DNA from 2 places in the Pseudoxanthomonas sp. LjRoot127 genome. Region 2 is predicted to be linked to the other one. Evidence: predicted binding sites of a transcription regulator. Region 2 holds the regulator's gene; the other holds the start of a gene.

Region 1 (3,400 bases), 3.4 Mb from region 2:
CCGGAACCCCGCCCTCACGGGCACCGCCTTCCTTTGCCTGGCGGTGGGTTCCTTATCAGGAGTCATGCAATGCCCCAAGTCACCATGCGCCAGATGCTGGAAGCCGGCGTCCATTTCGGCCACCAGACCCGCTACTGGAACCCCAAGATGGCGCCGTACATCTTCGGTGCCCGCGGCAAGATCCACATCATCAACCTCGAGAAGACCGTTCCGCTGTTCAACGACGCGATGAACTTCATCTCGGGCGTCGCGCAGAAGCGCGGCACCATCCTTTTCCTGGGCACCAAGCGCAGCGCGCGCGAAGCGGTGAAGGAAGAAGCCGAGCGTTGCGGCATGCCGTTCATGACCCAGCGCTGGCTGGGTGGCACGCTGACCAACTTCGCCACCGTGAAGAAGTCGGTCGCCCGCCTGAAGGAACTGGAAGCCGCCGAAACCGATGGCACCTTCGAGAAGCTGGTCAAGCACGAAGTGCTGGGCCTGCGCCGCGAGCGCGAGAAGCTGCTGGCCTCGCTGGGCGGCATCAAGGAAATGAACCGCCTGCCGGACGCCCTGTTCGTCATCGACATCGGCCATGAAGACATCGCCATCAAGGAAGCCAAGAAGCTCGGCATCCCGGTGATCGCGGTGGTCGACTCGAACTACGACCCGGCCCTGGTCGACTACGCCATCCCGGGCAACGACGACGCCATCCGCGCCGTGCAGCTGTACGCCCGCGCCGCCGCCGACGCCGTGCTGGAAGGCAAGGCCGCATCGCCGAACGCCGCCACCGTGCGCGAGGAAGAGTTCGCCGAAGGCGGCGACGACAAGGGTGCCCGCCGTGCCCCGGCCAAGAAGGCCGCCGGCAAGAAGTCCGACGAAGCCGCTGCCGAGTAATCCGGCTGCAACGCCGCCGCGCCATGCTGCGCGGCGGCCCCTATTGTTCCTTCTCCCCGGAGAAGGTGCCCGAAGGGCGGATGAGGGTACGGGAAGCACGCTGGCGTTCAATGCGTCGCGACTCCACCGGCCCTCACCCCAACCCCTCTCCCGACGGGAGAGGGGCTTTGCCAATCCAAACAGAGGTAATCCCGTGGAAATCACCGCATCCCTGGTCAAGGAACTGCGCGAGCGCACCGGCGCCGGCATGATGGAGTGCAAGAAGGCGCTCACCGAGAACAACGCCGACATCGACGCCGCGGCCGAGTGGCTGCGCAAGTCGGGCCTGGCCAAGGCCGACAAGAAGGCCGACCGCGTCACCGCCGAAGGCCGCGTGGCCGTGGCGCAGGACGGCGGCAAGGCCGTGCTGGTCGAGATCAACTCCGAGACAGACTTCGTCGCCAAGGACGCCAACTTCATCGCCTTCACCGACGCCATCGCGCAGGCCGCGCTGACCTCGGGCGCCGCCGACGTCGAAGCGCTGAAGAGCGCCAAGCTGGCCTCGGGCGAGACCGTCGAGGAAGCCCGCGCCGCCGCCATCGCCAAGCTGGGCGAGAACATGCAGATCCGTCGCCTTGTCGCCATCGACAGCGCGAACAACGTCGCGGCCTACGTGCACGGCGGCAAGATCGGCGTGCTGGTCGAGGTCAAGGGCGGCGACGCCGAACTGGCCCGCGGCCTGGCGATGCACATCGCCGCCATGAACCCCCCGCACAACAAGGCGGCCGACGTGCCGGCCGAGTTCGTGGCGAAGGAAAAGGAAATCGAGCTGGCAAAGATGTCGGACAAGGACAAGGCCAAGCCGGCCGACATCCTGGAGAAGATCATCTCCGGCAAGATCAACAAGATCGTCAACGAAGTGACGCTGTACGGCCAGCCGTACGTGCTGGACAGCGACAAGTCGGTCGAGCAGGTGGTCAAGGCCGCCGGCGCCGACGTGGTCGGCTTCCAGCGCCTGGTGGTCGGCGAAGGCATCGAGAAGGTGGTGGAAGACTACGCCGCCGAAGTGATGAAGCAGGCCGGCCTGGCATAAGCCGCGCATTCCGCTTCACCCGGAAAAGCCGCGGGAAACCGCGGCTTTTTTGTTGTCCGCGAAACGCGTCCCGACGCGGCGGCGTGCGCACCGCCTTTCGTCGTGCGCGCCTAAAGTTTGACGCTGCCGTGCCGAAACTGTCTACAAAGCTGCCATCCCGTCACGCTTTGCTGGCATGCTGCCGGCCACTTTCCTCCAGCGTAGTGCGCACCCGGATGCGTCCCGAACTCGAATCCCAGTTGTCGAACTGCCGCAACCTGCCCAGCCCGCCGGGCGTGGCGTTGCGCATCCTCGAACTGGCGCAGGACCCCGAGGTGGTGATGGCGACCGCGGCCGATGCGATCGGCCTGGACGCCGCCCTGAGCGCGCGCATGCTGCGCATCGCCAATTCCCCGCTCTATGCCAGCCGACGCCGCGTGGAAAACCTGTCGCAGGCACTGACGGTACTCGGCCTCAACGCGACGCTCACGCTGGCCCTGGGCTTCTCGCTCGCGCGCTGCGGCAGTGGCAGCCATCCCGTGGCGCAGGAGCGCGTCTGGCGCCGCAGCGTGATCGCCGCACTGGCATGTCGCCTGCTCGGCCAGCATGCCGGCACGCGCAAGGCCGAGGAACTGATGCTCGCCGGACTGCTGCAGGACATCGGCATGCTGGCCCTGCTGGAAGTGCTGGGCGACGACTACGCGCAGCTGGTCGAACGCACCGAAGACAACGCGGCACTGCTTGCCGCCGAACGCGACTGGCTGGGCTGCGACCACGCCTCTGTCGGTGGCTGGCTGGCGCGGCAGTGGAACCTGCCCGCACTGCTGCGGGAAGCCATCATGGAAAGCGAGGGGCCCGCTTCCGACACCACGTTCAATGCGTGCGTCGCCGTCTCCGGCCATGTCGCCGACATCTGGCTGGCCGGCGCGGATGAAGCCCGCACCGAGGCCGCCCATCGGCACGCGGCGCTGCAGGCGGCCACCCGCCTCGGGCTGGACTATGCGGCCTTCCTCACGCTGACCGAGGACATGATCGCCGCCCTGCCCGAAGTCTGCGCGATGTTCGACGTTCCGCCTGCGCCCCCCGCCCGCATCCAGGCCCTGCTGGACCAGGCGCGCGAGTTGCTGGTGGTGCGCAACCTGCGCGAGATCCAGGAAGCCGCGCGCGCGCGCAAGGAGGCCGACGAGCACGAAGACCGCGCACGCCGCCTGGCCGAGGAAGTGCGTCGCGATCCGCTGACCGGCGCCTACAACCGCAGCCAGCTGGAAGAAGTGCTGGAGAAGGAGTTCGACGCCGCCACCCGCCACGGCTGGCCGCTGTCGATCGCCTTCATCGACCTGGACGACTTCAAACAGGTCAACGACCGCTGGGGCCATCTGGTCGGCGACGAGGTGCTGCGCAACTTCGCCAAGTCGCTGATGCGGCATGTGCGCAGCAGCGACATCGTCGCCCGCTACGGCGGCGAGGAATTCCTGG
Region 2 (3,400 bases):
GAGGATTTCCTGCGCTTCGATCAGGAAGTCGGCGGCGATTTCGGGGGTGACGGCGGACATGGGCGGGACGGTTACCGGGTCGGGCGATCAGCGGGAGGAGTCGAGCAGGCGCATCGCATGCGCGTGGCGCCGGCGGAGCATGCGACCGACCAGCACGTCGCAGACCAGCAGCAGGCCCACGAGCACGAGGACGACGGGATGGCGGTAGCGGGGGGCGGACGCGACGGGCATGGCAGGTCTCCGGTTCCGCAGTGCGCGTCCCCCGGGGCTACAACCCCAGACCGGACAGCAGGTCGTCGGCGTCGTCCTGCGAAAATGCATTGCGGTCCAGACCAGCAACGGCCGGGCCGGCGAGTTCTGAAGGCTTGTCGCGGTTTTTTTCCGGCGGCGGAAGGCCGAGGGCGCCGAAACCTTCGTGCACGCGTCGCACGATGCCGGCCACCCGGCGGATGATCTGGCCCGTCAGGTCCTGGTAGCTCTGTGCCAGCGCCATCTCCGACAGCCCCTTGCCGATGCTGTCCACCAGCGCGGCCTGCTCGGCGGACAGCGGGGTGGTTTTCAGCTGGGTGGCGTAGCCCCGGCACTGCTCGGCCAGGTCCAGGGTCTTGTGGCTGGCCTGTTCGGTCATTTCGACCACGTGGTCCAGTCGCGCGCAGGCATCGTCGAGATCGCCGGCGTCGGTCGGCGGCAGTTCGCCCAGCGTCTGCGCCAGTTCGCGGGCAAGCCGCCCCAGGCCCTGCATCATGGGCTGCGTGCGCCAGGCGGCGATGGCATCCAGTTCGCGCCGCCAGCCGGCTTCGTCGCCCTGTTCGAGGGCGTCGAGTGCGGTCTGCAGTTTCTCCACGAGTGCCGCGCGGGCGCTGGTGGCATCGGCGACGGCGCTCATCAGGCGGCCGCTCCGAGACGTTCGAAAATCTTGCCGAGCTTCTCTTCCAGCGTCTGCGCGGTGAACGGCTTGATGATGTAGCCGTTCACACCGTTCTGCGCCGCTTCGATGATCTGCTCGCGCTTGGCTTCGGCCGTCACCATCAGCACCGGCAGGGTCTTGTAGCGATCGTCGGCGCGGATGGCTTTCAGCAGCTCGATGCCGGTCATGCCGGGCATGTTCCAGTCGGTGACCACGAAGTCGAAACTGCCCTGGCCCAGCGCGGTCAGCGCGCTGTTGCCGTCCTCGGCCTCGGCGGTATTGGTGTAGCCGAGGTCGTTGAGCAGGTTCTTGATGATGCGGCGCATGGTGGAGAAGTCGTCCACGATCAGGATGCGCATGTTCTTGTTGGTCACGGATGCTCCGGTATTGCGTGGACGGTGGGTCTGGTGGGGATATCGGCCGGGGGCGGGAAAGGTTTAGCGGAGGCGACACCGCTCCTGCGGGGTCGCGCGATTGCCAAGGTCACTCGTCGTCTTCCAGCCCCGCGTCCGCCTTCTCGAACACCTGCAGGCGGCCGCGCAAGCGCACCATCGCCTGGCCGTGGATCTGGCAGACGCGGGATTCGCTCACGCCGAGTACGGCGCCGATTTCCTTCAGGTTGAGCTCCTGCTCGTAATACATCGACAGCACCAGCTGCTCGCGCTCGGGCAGGTGGCCGATCGCCTTGACCAGTTGCTGGCGGAACTCGCTGCGCTCCAGGTTCTGCTGCGGCGACGGACCGCCGGTGCGGGAGGTGTTGGGTTCGCCGTGGTCGTCGATGTGCGATTCCAGGCTGAGGACCTGGCCGCGCGCGGCGTCTTCCATCAGGCGCAGGTACTCCGGCAACGGCATCTCCATCGCGGACGCGACTTCGGTGGCGATGGCGGCGCGGCCGGTGCGCTGCTCGATCTCGCGCACGGTCGCCGCGGCCTGGCGGGCACGACGGTGCACCGAGCGCGGGACCCAGTCGCCGCGACGGATCTCGTCGATCATCGAACCGCGGATGCGGATCGAGGCATAGGTTTCGAAGGACGCGCCCTGTTCGGCGTCGTAGCTGCGCGAGGCTTCCAGCAGGCCGATCATGCCGGCCTGCACCAGGTCGTCGATCTCCACGCTGGCCGGCAGTCGCGCCGCAAGGTGGTGCGCGATGCGGCGGACCAGGTCGGCGTGCTGGGTGACGAAGTCGTTGGCGTTGCCGCGCTGCACGGCGCGGTACTGGGCGGCGGCGGTGTTCATGCGGCCACCCCGCGCTGGATCAGGCGTTCGACGAAGAACTCCACGTTGCCGCGGGCGCCGACCGGCGGCTGCCAGCGCGCCGTCGTGCGTGCTATCTCGGCGATGGCACGCGCCGAGGGGCTGCCCGGGTATGCCTTCACGACGGCCTGCTGGCGCTGCACCGCACGGCGCAACCAGTCGTCCTGCGGCACGGCGCCCAGGTAGTGCAGGGCGACGTCGCCGAGGAAACGTTCGCAGACGCGGGCCAGCTTCTCGTACAGCTTCCGGCCTTCATTGGGGTCGCGGACCATGTTGGCGATGACGTGCACGCGGTCCAGGCCGCGTTCGCGCGCCAGTACCTTGATCAGCGCGTAGGCGTCGGTGATCGAGGCCGGCTCGTCGCAGACCACCACCACGGTGTCCTGCGCGGCCTGGCAGAAGGTCAGCACGCTGTCGGTGATGCCGGCGGCGGTGTCCACCACCATGAAGTCGAGGGCGCGCTGCAGTTCGGAGAACACGTTGACCAGGCCGACGTGTTCGGCCGGCGTCAGTTCGGCCATGTGGCGGAAACCGGACGAGGCGGGCACCACCAGCACGCCTTCGGGCCCTTCCAGCAGCACGTCCTCCAGGCCGCAACGGCCGGCGACGAGATCGGCGAGGGTGAACTTCGGCGACAGGCCGAGCAGCACGTCCACGTTGGCCAGGCCCAGGTCGGCGTCCATCAGCAGCGTGCGCTTGCCCATTTCGGCGAGCGACACGGCCAGGTTGACCGACACGTTGGTCTTGCCCACGCCGCCCTTGCCGCCGGTGATGGCGACGACGCGCACGGGATGGAAGGCGCCGGGCAACGGCGGGGTGCTGCGGGGATTGGTCTGCAGCGGGTGGTCAGGCGACATGGGTGGCCTCGGTCGAGCAGGGTTCGTCGGCTTCGCGGCGCAGCTGGTCAAGCCGCAGCACGAGGTGGGCGCTGTTGGCGCGGTGGAGATCGTCGGGGACGCGCTGGCCGTCGGTCACCCAGGTCATCGGCAGCTGGTGGTCGACGACCACGCTCAGCGCGCTGCCCAGGCGGCCGGTCTCGTCCAGCTTGGTAAGCACCACGCCTTGCGGCTGTACGGTGTTGAAGCGGCGCACGACTTCGTCCAGGTCGGAGAAGTGCGAATTCGCAGGCAGGCAGAGCAGGGTCCTGACCTGGCCCGAGGCGCGCAGCCAGTTGAGCTGGCCGACCAGGTTGCGGTCGCGCTGGCCCAGGCCGGCGGTGTCGATCAGTACAAGCTTGTA

Evidence for each region. Region 2 encodes FliA, which starts transcription of late flagellar genes. Its sites were predicted from a motif close to TAAAGTTTNNCNNNCNNNGGCCGATAA; they were not measured.
Region 1: ACSQ19_RS02125 (HDOD domain-containing protein) is a predicted target of FliA. The motif match lies at 2,057-2,083, and genes of this name have one in related genera.

Annotation. Positions count from the first base shown of each region.
Region 1 is NZ_CAXUQR020000001.1:436,701-440,100, forward strand. Features, by position in the region: gene rpsB (30S ribosomal protein S2) at 70-873, shown strand; gene tsf (translation elongation factor Ts) at 1,067-1,945, shown strand; gene ACSQ19_RS02125 (HDOD domain-containing protein) at 2,161-3,400, shown strand, end outside.
Region 2 is NZ_CAXUQR020000001.1:3,813,872-3,817,271, reverse strand. Features, by position in the region: gene ACSQ19_RS18075 (chemotaxis protein CheA) at 1-60, opposite strand, end outside; gene ACSQ19_RS18070 (hypothetical protein) at 88-231, opposite strand; gene ACSQ19_RS18065 (protein phosphatase CheZ) at 269-886, opposite strand; gene ACSQ19_RS18060 (chemotaxis response regulator CheY) at 886-1,266, opposite strand; gene ACSQ19_RS18055 (RNA polymerase sigma factor FliA) at 1,391-2,143, opposite strand; gene ACSQ19_RS18050 (MinD/ParA family protein) at 2,140-3,018, opposite strand; gene flhF (flagellar biosynthesis protein FlhF) at 3,008-3,400, opposite strand, start outside.